4 regions of the Oceanobacillus sp. FSL W7-1293 genome follow, and region 4 is predicted to be linked to each of the others. Evidence: riboswitches for the same ligand, from Rfam matches in the RefSeq annotation. Region 4 holds a riboswitch; each other region holds the start of a gene.
The links. A riboswitch is a leader RNA that binds a small molecule or an ion and turns the genes downstream of it on or off. The one in region 4 is predicted to bind thiamine pyrophosphate.
Positions count from the first base shown of each region.

Region 1 (2,194 bases), 2.1 Mb from region 4:
ACTCAATTTCTGCAGCAACCTGCTCAGCAGTCTCATCGGGATAATAATGAACGGTAATCCACAGGCGGCATTCATCAGCAATAAAAGCAGCATGTCTGCCTCCTTCAATCACTGCCGGGTTGATGGTATTGGTTCCTGGGGGAAAGCCTGGATAGGATTTGGTCACTGCCCAATGTCGCTCCAGCTCCTGCAACACAGTAAGGAGCTTATTCATCTTTTCAATGGCGCTGGCCCCATTCATCCCGCCGCCTGCATGAATGAGCTGGCGACGTGTCCCATCATGGTGCGTGGACGGACTTTTCACTGTAATCCAGCCGGTAATAACGCCTCCTTGCCCATGTATTTCGCAATGACTTGTATCTGCAACAATGGCATAATCTGCTGTATACCCGCGTTCTCCGCATTGCTTCGTCCCTGCTTCCCCAACCTCTTCACCAATGACGGACTGCAGAATAACATCCCCGCCAAGGCGAATCTGGTGGTCATGCAATATGCGCATCGCAAATAAACACGCTGCCAGACCGCCTTTCATATCTGCTGCACCCCGCCCAAATAATGTACGCCCTTCCACTGCTGGCTGAAATGGTGCATGCTTCCAGTTTTCACCTTCCTCTATAGAAGCGACATCCACATGCCCATTAAGAATCAAGCTGTTGTATGTATCGGAAGCAGTTCCACGCAAACAGCCGACGACATTCGGGTCACCGGGATAAACCTCCCATTGTTCTGTTTCAAAATTCATTTCCTTCAAGTAGTTCGCAATATAAGCTTGGATAGCCTCTGTATTTCTTGCAGGCGGGGCTGGTGTTTCAAAACGAATCAAATCGCTGACAAGCGCTATTAATTCGTCTTCTCGATTTCGAATCTCCTGAATTAATCCATCCATTCAAAAACCTCCTTTCAAAGCACGCAAAAAAGCCGCCTCCTGATATAGAAAGCGGCAGAATAATTTGGTTCATTTACCTAAAGGCATATCCGCCCACTTCCCTCCGCTAGTACGAACTAGATCAGGTTGGTAAGGGTCAAGGCAATATACCTCTCTCAGCTTAATAAGCACCCCTAGTGGATCCATTGCGTATGTATTTATCCCTTTTAGATTACCATACAGTTTTGTAAGCGTAAAGCAGAATTTAAGGAAGGATGATTCTATACCCGCTTGTCTGTATACATATTGCTGTTTTTTTGCGCAATATCAATACAGATGAAATCCGGAATACGTTGTAACCTTCTTACAAAGGAGGTTACAGCTAGTGTACATAACTATCATAAAAAAAAATAAACGTGCCCGAAACTATCTGCTTGCTACTGCCAGTTCCAATTTAGGGAATGTGATGACTGGCATGGCTCTTTTATTTCTTGCTTATGATTTAACTGCTTCTAATGCGTATACCACGGGGATTGCTATCGCTCAAGTTGCTCCTTACCTGCTGTTCGGATTGATTGGAGGAGTTATTGCTGACTGGATTTCTAAAATGAAATGGTTGATTCGTATCGATTTATTTCGTTCTCCGCTTCTCATCGGGTTAGTTTTGTTAGACTTCTCCAATCAGCTTGCTTACTGGCATTTAATTATTGTAAGCATCTTGATTCATTTATGCGGATGCTTATATAATCCGGCGCATCGGGCAATTATCCCGCTTATCACGAGTGAAAGAGAGAGACCTGCAGTAAATAGTTTAACGGACACTGTAACACGGGGAATGACTGTTTTAGGACCTGTTTTCAGCATTATCTTCATGAATACTATTGGTGTGATCCACTTTTTCACGCTGGATGCACTCAGCTATCTATTGAGCGCGCTTTTTCTATCATTCATTCTTTTAAAAGAAGAGCAGACAGATAAAAAGCATTTTAATATATTCACAGCCATCCGGGAATTTGCTATATGGCTCCGTTCTCATAAAACCATCCGCTCCTTATTTGAGATGACAGCTTTTATTGTTTTCTTTAACACCTGGGTTTGGCAGGTTGGGCTGTTATTACTATTACAAGAAACGATGGCGAATGCAGAAGTATGGTACAGCGTTGTAACAGGATGGTTTGGAATTGTTGTTATTATTGTCAATTTGATTGTTCCCTATATCTTTAAACAATTCACGCTAAAAACCTACCTTCTCAGCTCCCTTATCTGGGGGACAGGCATTTTATTCTTAGGAGGTTTACCAGCTATCCCCCTGCTTGTTTTGGGAATTAT
Region 1 is NZ_CP150212.1:4,535,810-4,538,003, forward strand. It holds gene MKY65_RS21785 (acetylornithine deacetylase) at 1-886, opposite strand, end outside; TPP riboswitch at 968-1,071, opposite strand; gene MKY65_RS21790 (MFS transporter) at 1,251-2,194, shown strand, end outside.
Region 1: another riboswitch for thiamine pyrophosphate. It lies ahead of MKY65_RS21785 (acetylornithine deacetylase); the one in region 4 lies ahead of MKY65_RS11990 (long-chain fatty acid--CoA ligase).

Region 2 (2,194 bases), 1.5 Mb from region 4:
TGACATAAGGTGCATCAACCTTCTCCAGTTTTTTTACGATTAATTCCATCATCTGCTTACTTGCAATCATTCCTGTTTTCACAGCATGGATGGGCATATCTTCTATCACTGCATCCAGCTGGTCCTCAATCATGGAGAGCGGCATATGCTCCACGGATCGGACTCCTGTCGTATTTTGGGCTACAACGGAAGTGATAACGGACATGCCATAGGTTTTTAACTCTTGAAACGTTTTTAAATCTGCTTGAATACCGGCACCACCGCTAGGGTCTGTACCGGCAATGGTTAATGCACAACGAACCTGACTCATAATAAAAATCCTCCTTGGATAGAATAATGTAAATTATTTTGTTAAAGAAAACTGCCGTGCCGGAAGACGACTGACTAACAGCCAGCCAATCAATGCACCAGAGACACTGCTTACAACAAATGGCGGAATAAAAGCAAATGCTCCCGCAGAGCTTCCCATAAGAAGATTGGCTATCGGAACTGCAAAGAAAGAGCCGATAATCCCGGTGCCAATAATTTCTCCAAGAGCTGCCATTGGATATTTTTGTGTTTTCTTATACAATACCCCAGCAACAAAAGCTCCAATCATTGCTCCAGGAAAAGCAACCAAGGTTCCTAGTCCTAAAAGGTTTCGGAGCAGGCTGATCATCAATGCGACAATGACTGCCGGACTCGGCCCGAGCATAATCCCGGCAATAACATTGATAGCGTGTTGAACAGGATAGGCTCTGGCAACTCCGGCAGGAAACCAGAGCAATTGTGATCCAATCGTTCCGATAGCAACAAGTACAGCCATCATTGTTAACAGGCGTGTGCGGTTTTTCAATCCCATCATCTCCTTCAAATTTAAGGGGAATGAAAAGGTAACTACTTTGTAAAAATAAAAAATCAGGCTTTATTGAGAAGCCTGATTTGGTATACTGAGAGTAATCATATGTTGATTGACTACTTCCCTACGCTGGTATTAGCCAGATCAGGTTTGTAAGAGTCGGAAAGTAAGCATGCTTCCCTCTCAGCCCGCGATGTTGGGCTCCCCTAGTAGTTGCTTTTCATTATTATCTTTGAATCTACTGTATCAAAGTTTCAACGGTTTGTCATGAAATAATCATTAGACTGCAAGCTCATATAAAGGATGTTATCAATAGAAAGAGGAATGAAACATGTTAAGAATAAATGGAATGGAATATCGTCAGGGAGACCAGACCTTATTTCCGAAAATAGATATAGAAGTAAAACCAGGAGAAATAAAGGCGATTCAATCCACTGTTAATATACGTGCGGTGTTGCTGCAGATGATTATTGGAAAAGAGAATGTGCGGAATGGATCGATTCAAATTCAGCACCAGACATTACAGGAGGATAGACAGAAATACGTTTCTTCTTTAGGGGTTTGCTGGTATGAAGAGGGCATTTATGAACGATTGAAGGTACAGGAATATTTGAAATTTATCGGCTCTTTATATCAAAGCAAGGCTTCTATAAAAGAAGTACTGTTGCAAATTCAACTGGAAGAAAAAGCAAGATTGAAAATGCATCAGCTCAACCGCTCTGAAAAGCGGCGTGTCCAGTTTGGCAGAATTTTAATGCAGGAAGCAGAGGTTGTGATTTTCGAAGAGCCTGAGGTCAATGTCGATTTAGAAACGAAACGGGTCCTCCATCAATTTGTCGAATTTCTGCAGAAACAGCACAAAGCGGTACTGATTTTAACAACAAGCACGGAGAGTGCTGTCACCATTGCGGATGCGGTCTACCGTTTAGATGAGCAAGGAATCCAGCAAATGGACGTGGAAACAGAGGAGAATGAACGTTTAACTTCCACTGAAACAGATGCAGCAGAAACAGTGGAAGAAGCGATTCAAGTAAAGCAAACTTTCCAGCTAAATAAAATCTCCGCAAAAGTAGAGGATAAAATTATTTTATTTGATCCGCAGGAGATTGATTATATCGAAAGTCAGGATGGACAATCCTATCTGTATACCCGAGGAGAGGGGTTCCCTACAGGTCTTACCTTAAAAGAATTGGAACAGCGGTTGTCTCATCAAGGATTCTTTCGCTGTCACCGCTCCTATATTGTGAATATTCAAAAAATAAGAGAAGTGATTACCTGGACAAGAAACAGCTACAGCTTATCTCTTGTAGATAAAAAAAGCTCTGAGGTTCCATTATCGAAATCAAAGTTGAACGA
Region 2 is NZ_CP150212.1:942,603-944,796, forward strand. It holds gene thiD (bifunctional hydroxymethylpyrimidine kinase/phosphomethylpyrimidine kinase) at 1-310, opposite strand, end outside; gene thiW (energy coupling factor transporter S component ThiW) at 344-808, opposite strand; TPP riboswitch at 943-1,056, opposite strand; gene MKY65_RS04660 (LytTR family transcriptional regulator DNA-binding domain-containing protein) at 1,170-2,194, shown strand, end outside.
Region 2: another riboswitch for thiamine pyrophosphate. It lies ahead of thiW (energy coupling factor transporter S component ThiW); the one in region 4 lies ahead of MKY65_RS11990 (long-chain fatty acid--CoA ligase).

Region 3 (2,194 bases), 310 kb from region 4:
TTTTAAAGCTCCCTTTTTTTGTTAGATGAAGATGTAAGAATGTATCTTTATATATTTTATTTTCTTTATTCTACCATTATTCACGTTCAACGCCTATTCCATAAGTAAATGTTAATAAAACTTAACAAAACTATCCAAATAAAAATAATGGTTTAAGAAAAACCTGAAGCAAGATGTGCTACAGGTTTTTGTGTGAGGGAGTTTTCTTTTGTTATACTTTTCCAACTAATGTTCTCGGCTGTTTATAAAACAGGAGGAACACAATAACAAGACTTAAAATAAAGGATGGAACCATATAAGATGAATTATATATTAATGAATAAAGCCACGCCGGCTGTCCTTCGACGGCTGAACCAAAGAAAACCATTCCGGCAATATAATGACATATAAAACGAGCAGCCGATCCCAGAAATACGCCAATTAAAATATAGACAAAGGATCTCTTTACCTGCTTGTTTTTCATGCTTTCGATAACCTGCTTCGAAAACACCCCGGCAAGCCCTACTACTGTAAAAGCTAATCCATACTCAATGATTCCCTGCACGGGATGCAGGATATAAGCTGTACCAGTTGCCACCTGTAATACTCCCCAAAGAAAACCAGATAACAAACCGCCTTTCAGACCCCAGCGAAAGGCTACAATGAAGACAGGAATCATTGCAAAAGAAACGGAGCCTCCTTGCGGCCAAAGCTTAAATCCTAACGGTAAAATATCCAGCAGTAATGCAAGTGCCGTAAAAATAGCTACTTCTACTAAAAATAGTGTTTTATTCTTCAATCGTCTCTCCCCCTTTTACATCGAACAATCTTTTTTAGACCACAAAAAAGCAATGCCAAGGGAGTCTTCTTGATGGCGGTATTCTTTAAAAAAATACATTTTAAAAGAATACCTTAAACTCCACTCACACATTGCTTTTATATCCATCAAAAAGTCCACAATCCCTACGCCAGCGCTAACTGACAGGTTCAAAGGGTCAGAACACAGAAAATGTCCACTCTCAGCCAAAGGCTCCCCTTGCAGGCTTTTTTTATTCACTTTTTTGTATAGGCTTAGTATAAATCACTTTCTAAAAAACCGCAATAGCCTCTTTTACTTTTCAACTCTCTTCGCTAACTCTAAAAATTCCCGCACATCCTGTTTACAGATTTCGATGGCATTTTCCCAAAACTCAGGCTTGGTCAAATCTACTTGCAAATGCTTTTCAGCAAGCTCTTCTACGGTCATTCTGCCGGTATCCCTTAATAAAGCAGTATATTTTGCCTCAAAATCTCCTTTATAATCCTTTGCATAAGCATAAATTCCCTGGCTGAATAAATAACCAAATGTATACGGGAAGTTATAAAATGGCACACCAGTAATATGAAAATGCAGTTTGGAAGCCCAGAAATGCGGATCATATTCAGACAGGCTTCCGCAGTAAGCTTCTTTCTGTGCTTCCACCATAAGTTCATTTAACCGTTCCGTACTGACCATACCTTGTTTGCGTTCTTCATAGAATTGTTTCTCGAATAAAAAGCGTGCATGGATGTTCATGAAGAAAGCCACACTTCGCGATACTTTATCCTCTAACAGCGTTAATTTTTCTTCATCTGTCGCCGCCATTTTCACCGATGCATCTGCTACGATCATTTCTGCAAAGGTCGAAGCAGTTTCCGCAACATTCATTGCATAGCCTTGATTCAAACCGTTCATATCGTTCATCACATACTGGTGATAACCATGTCCCAACTCATGAGCCAGGGTAGCTATATTAGAAGGCGTTCCGGAGTACGTCATAAAAATACGAGTTTGTTCACTGAGCGGAAAGCTTGTACAGAATCCTCCCGGACGTTTTCCTGCACGGTCCTCCGCTTCAATCCAGCGTTTTTCAAACGCCATTTGTGCGAAATCCGCCATTTTGGGACTGAAGCTGCGGAATTGCTCTACAATAAAAGCAGCTCCTTCATCATAGCTTTTCTTTTCCATTTTTGATTGAATCGGAGCATTTACATCGAAAATGCTTAATTTATCCAAATTTAACAGAGAAGCCTTTTGATGTAAGTAGTCTGCAAACAGGGATTTATGCTTTTCAATCGCTCCCCACATTGTATTTAATGTTTCTTCCTTCATTCGATTTTTTGCTAACGGCTCTTTTAAGACATGGTCCCATCCATAATGTTTATAGGTTTGCAGGCGAAATCCAGCCATGTGATT
Region 3 is NZ_CP150212.1:2,762,143-2,764,336, forward strand. It holds gene thiT (energy-coupled thiamine transporter ThiT) at 212-778, opposite strand; TPP riboswitch at 922-1,026, opposite strand; gene MKY65_RS13590 (M3 family oligoendopeptidase) at 1,091-2,194, opposite strand, start outside.
Region 3: another riboswitch for thiamine pyrophosphate. It lies ahead of thiT (energy-coupled thiamine transporter ThiT); the one in region 4 lies ahead of MKY65_RS11990 (long-chain fatty acid--CoA ligase).

Region 4 (2,194 bases):
TAGTTCATCCCATTTATTATTTGTCATTAAAAGAGCATCTCGTTTCCTTTCTAAGCCAGCTGTAATAACATCATCATGATAAGAAGCTGGTATTTTATTTTCGCATATGTACTGATTTTTTTGAATTTGTCACTACCTTTATAAAAATAATTTTCATTTGTATCCCTCATCTCCGGTGATAAAACATGCTTCATCAATAAAATAGGTGAACTTGTATAAAGGTTTTTTTCACAAATCACATAATAAAATTGCTGGATTTCTTAGCTAGTTATTTATTTTTATAGGAATCCAATCTGTTTTTGAGCCGATTCATTTTCTATCACTCATTTGCTTAAATGATAGTTTGCTTTTTTCAAAAGTAGCAATGACAGTGCTGTAATCAGAGTGTTAACTATGAGTAAGGTAATACAGCTTCGTAATAAAAAAATAATTAACGAAGAAAAAGTTAAAATAAATAGGTAGCAATGCTCAGCGTGGGAGTGAAGATTAGGGCATATGATGAGTTCGAAAGGAAAAACAACTTGAATGACAAAACCAGGTATGTTTTAATTGAAAATATAATATCTTAATTTTCACTTGGGGAGCAATTTTTATTGCTAAGAGAGGGAACTCTACCCTTGGAATCTGATCTAGTTAATTCTAGCCTAGGGAAGTGATGGCTTGCTTAGTAATAATAAGCTGTATACACTTTCCATTCTTCTGAATTCGTTGAGTGAATTATGAAATGCTTTAATTATAATAGCTATAAAAATTTAATAAAAGTGTAGGGGGACCAGTGTTGCTGGTTGAGATAGGATCCGTAAGATATAGACCCTTTGAACCTGATCTGGTTGATGCCAGCGTAGGGAACATACGAGATTTACATTCTATTTAAGAAGTATTGTATGCACCCTGGGCTCGTAATGCCTAGGGTGTTTTTGTTTTTGTTATCAAAATTAGTTTAATGGAGGAGAATGTGTTGAAACAAGATATCCAGATGTTTATCGAAAGACCAGAAGAAAGTAAATATACGTTTAATGAGCTTGCTGTGCAACTATTTGGATATTTGTATAGAGAGAATGAAGCATATCAGCAATTTTGTAGACGAAATGGAATAGGTAGCAGACAAGTCCGTACGTGGAAGGATATTCCTGCTGTATCTACGGAAGCTTTTAAAAATACTTTCTTAAGCACGGTTCCGGAGGAGGATTGTGAGCGTATTTTTATGACCAGCGGGACAACTAGCAGGAAACAAGGAAAGCATTATCATGAGAATTTAGATATTTACGATTTTTCTGCACGAAACAGCTTTCAACAGTTTGTTAGTGAGGAGCAGCGTCCAATAGCTATTCTATTCCCGGATGAAGAGGAGATGCCAAATTCATCGCTTGCCCATTACTTGACCATGTTGCGGGAGTATCAGGGGACGAAGGATTCAAGGCATTTTGTAACACGTAGCGGATTGGAGGTACAGTCATTCATTCAATGGACGAAAGAATATAAGGATACGTCAGTGATTGTCCTCGGTGCAAGCTACAGCTTTGTTCATTTATTTGATGCGTTGGAGGAGATAGATCAAACGCTGCCTTTACATAAGGATAGTCTTATATTTGACACGGGTGGATTTAAGAATATTTCCAGATCCTTAGAAGAAGAGGAGTTTTATGAAAAGTTAGAACAAATTTTTCATGTGAAGCGTGAGAATATGGTGAACATGTATGGCATGACAGAATTATCTACACAGTATTATACAGCGATTGGTAAAGGACAAAAGCATATAAAGAAAAATCCGCACTGGATTCGTTTTAAAGTAGTTGACCCTGTAAGCGGGGAAGAAATGCCAAAAGGCGAAGCGGGTTTGCTTATTCATGTTGATCTGGCGAATATCAATTCAGTGCCGGCAGTGCAGACTAGTGACCTGGCGGTGGAGCATGAAACAGGGTTTGAATTACTGGGACGGCAGGCAAGCGCGGAGCCTAAAGGATGTTCATTATCTGCGAAGCAATGGCTGGAGGAACATAACCATGTCAACGGTTGAGTATGGCGGCTATCTGCCGCCTGAAGCAAAGAAGATGAAGATAGAGGAGCGTGTGCTTTCCTTTAAAAAGGGAGAAGAGAAAGTGCATATACATATGCCTTATCCTGCTCCAGAACAGATACAACAGCTTGGAAGCATTATGAAAACATCTGCTGTTCAAACCATGGATACGACCGA
Region 4 is NZ_CP150212.1:2,447,170-2,449,363, forward strand. It holds gene MKY65_RS11985 (hypothetical protein) at 1-27, opposite strand, end outside; TPP riboswitch at 568-668, shown strand; TPP riboswitch at 756-865, shown strand; gene MKY65_RS11990 (long-chain fatty acid--CoA ligase) at 959-2,017, shown strand; gene MKY65_RS11995 (acyl-CoA reductase) at 2,004-2,194, shown strand, end outside.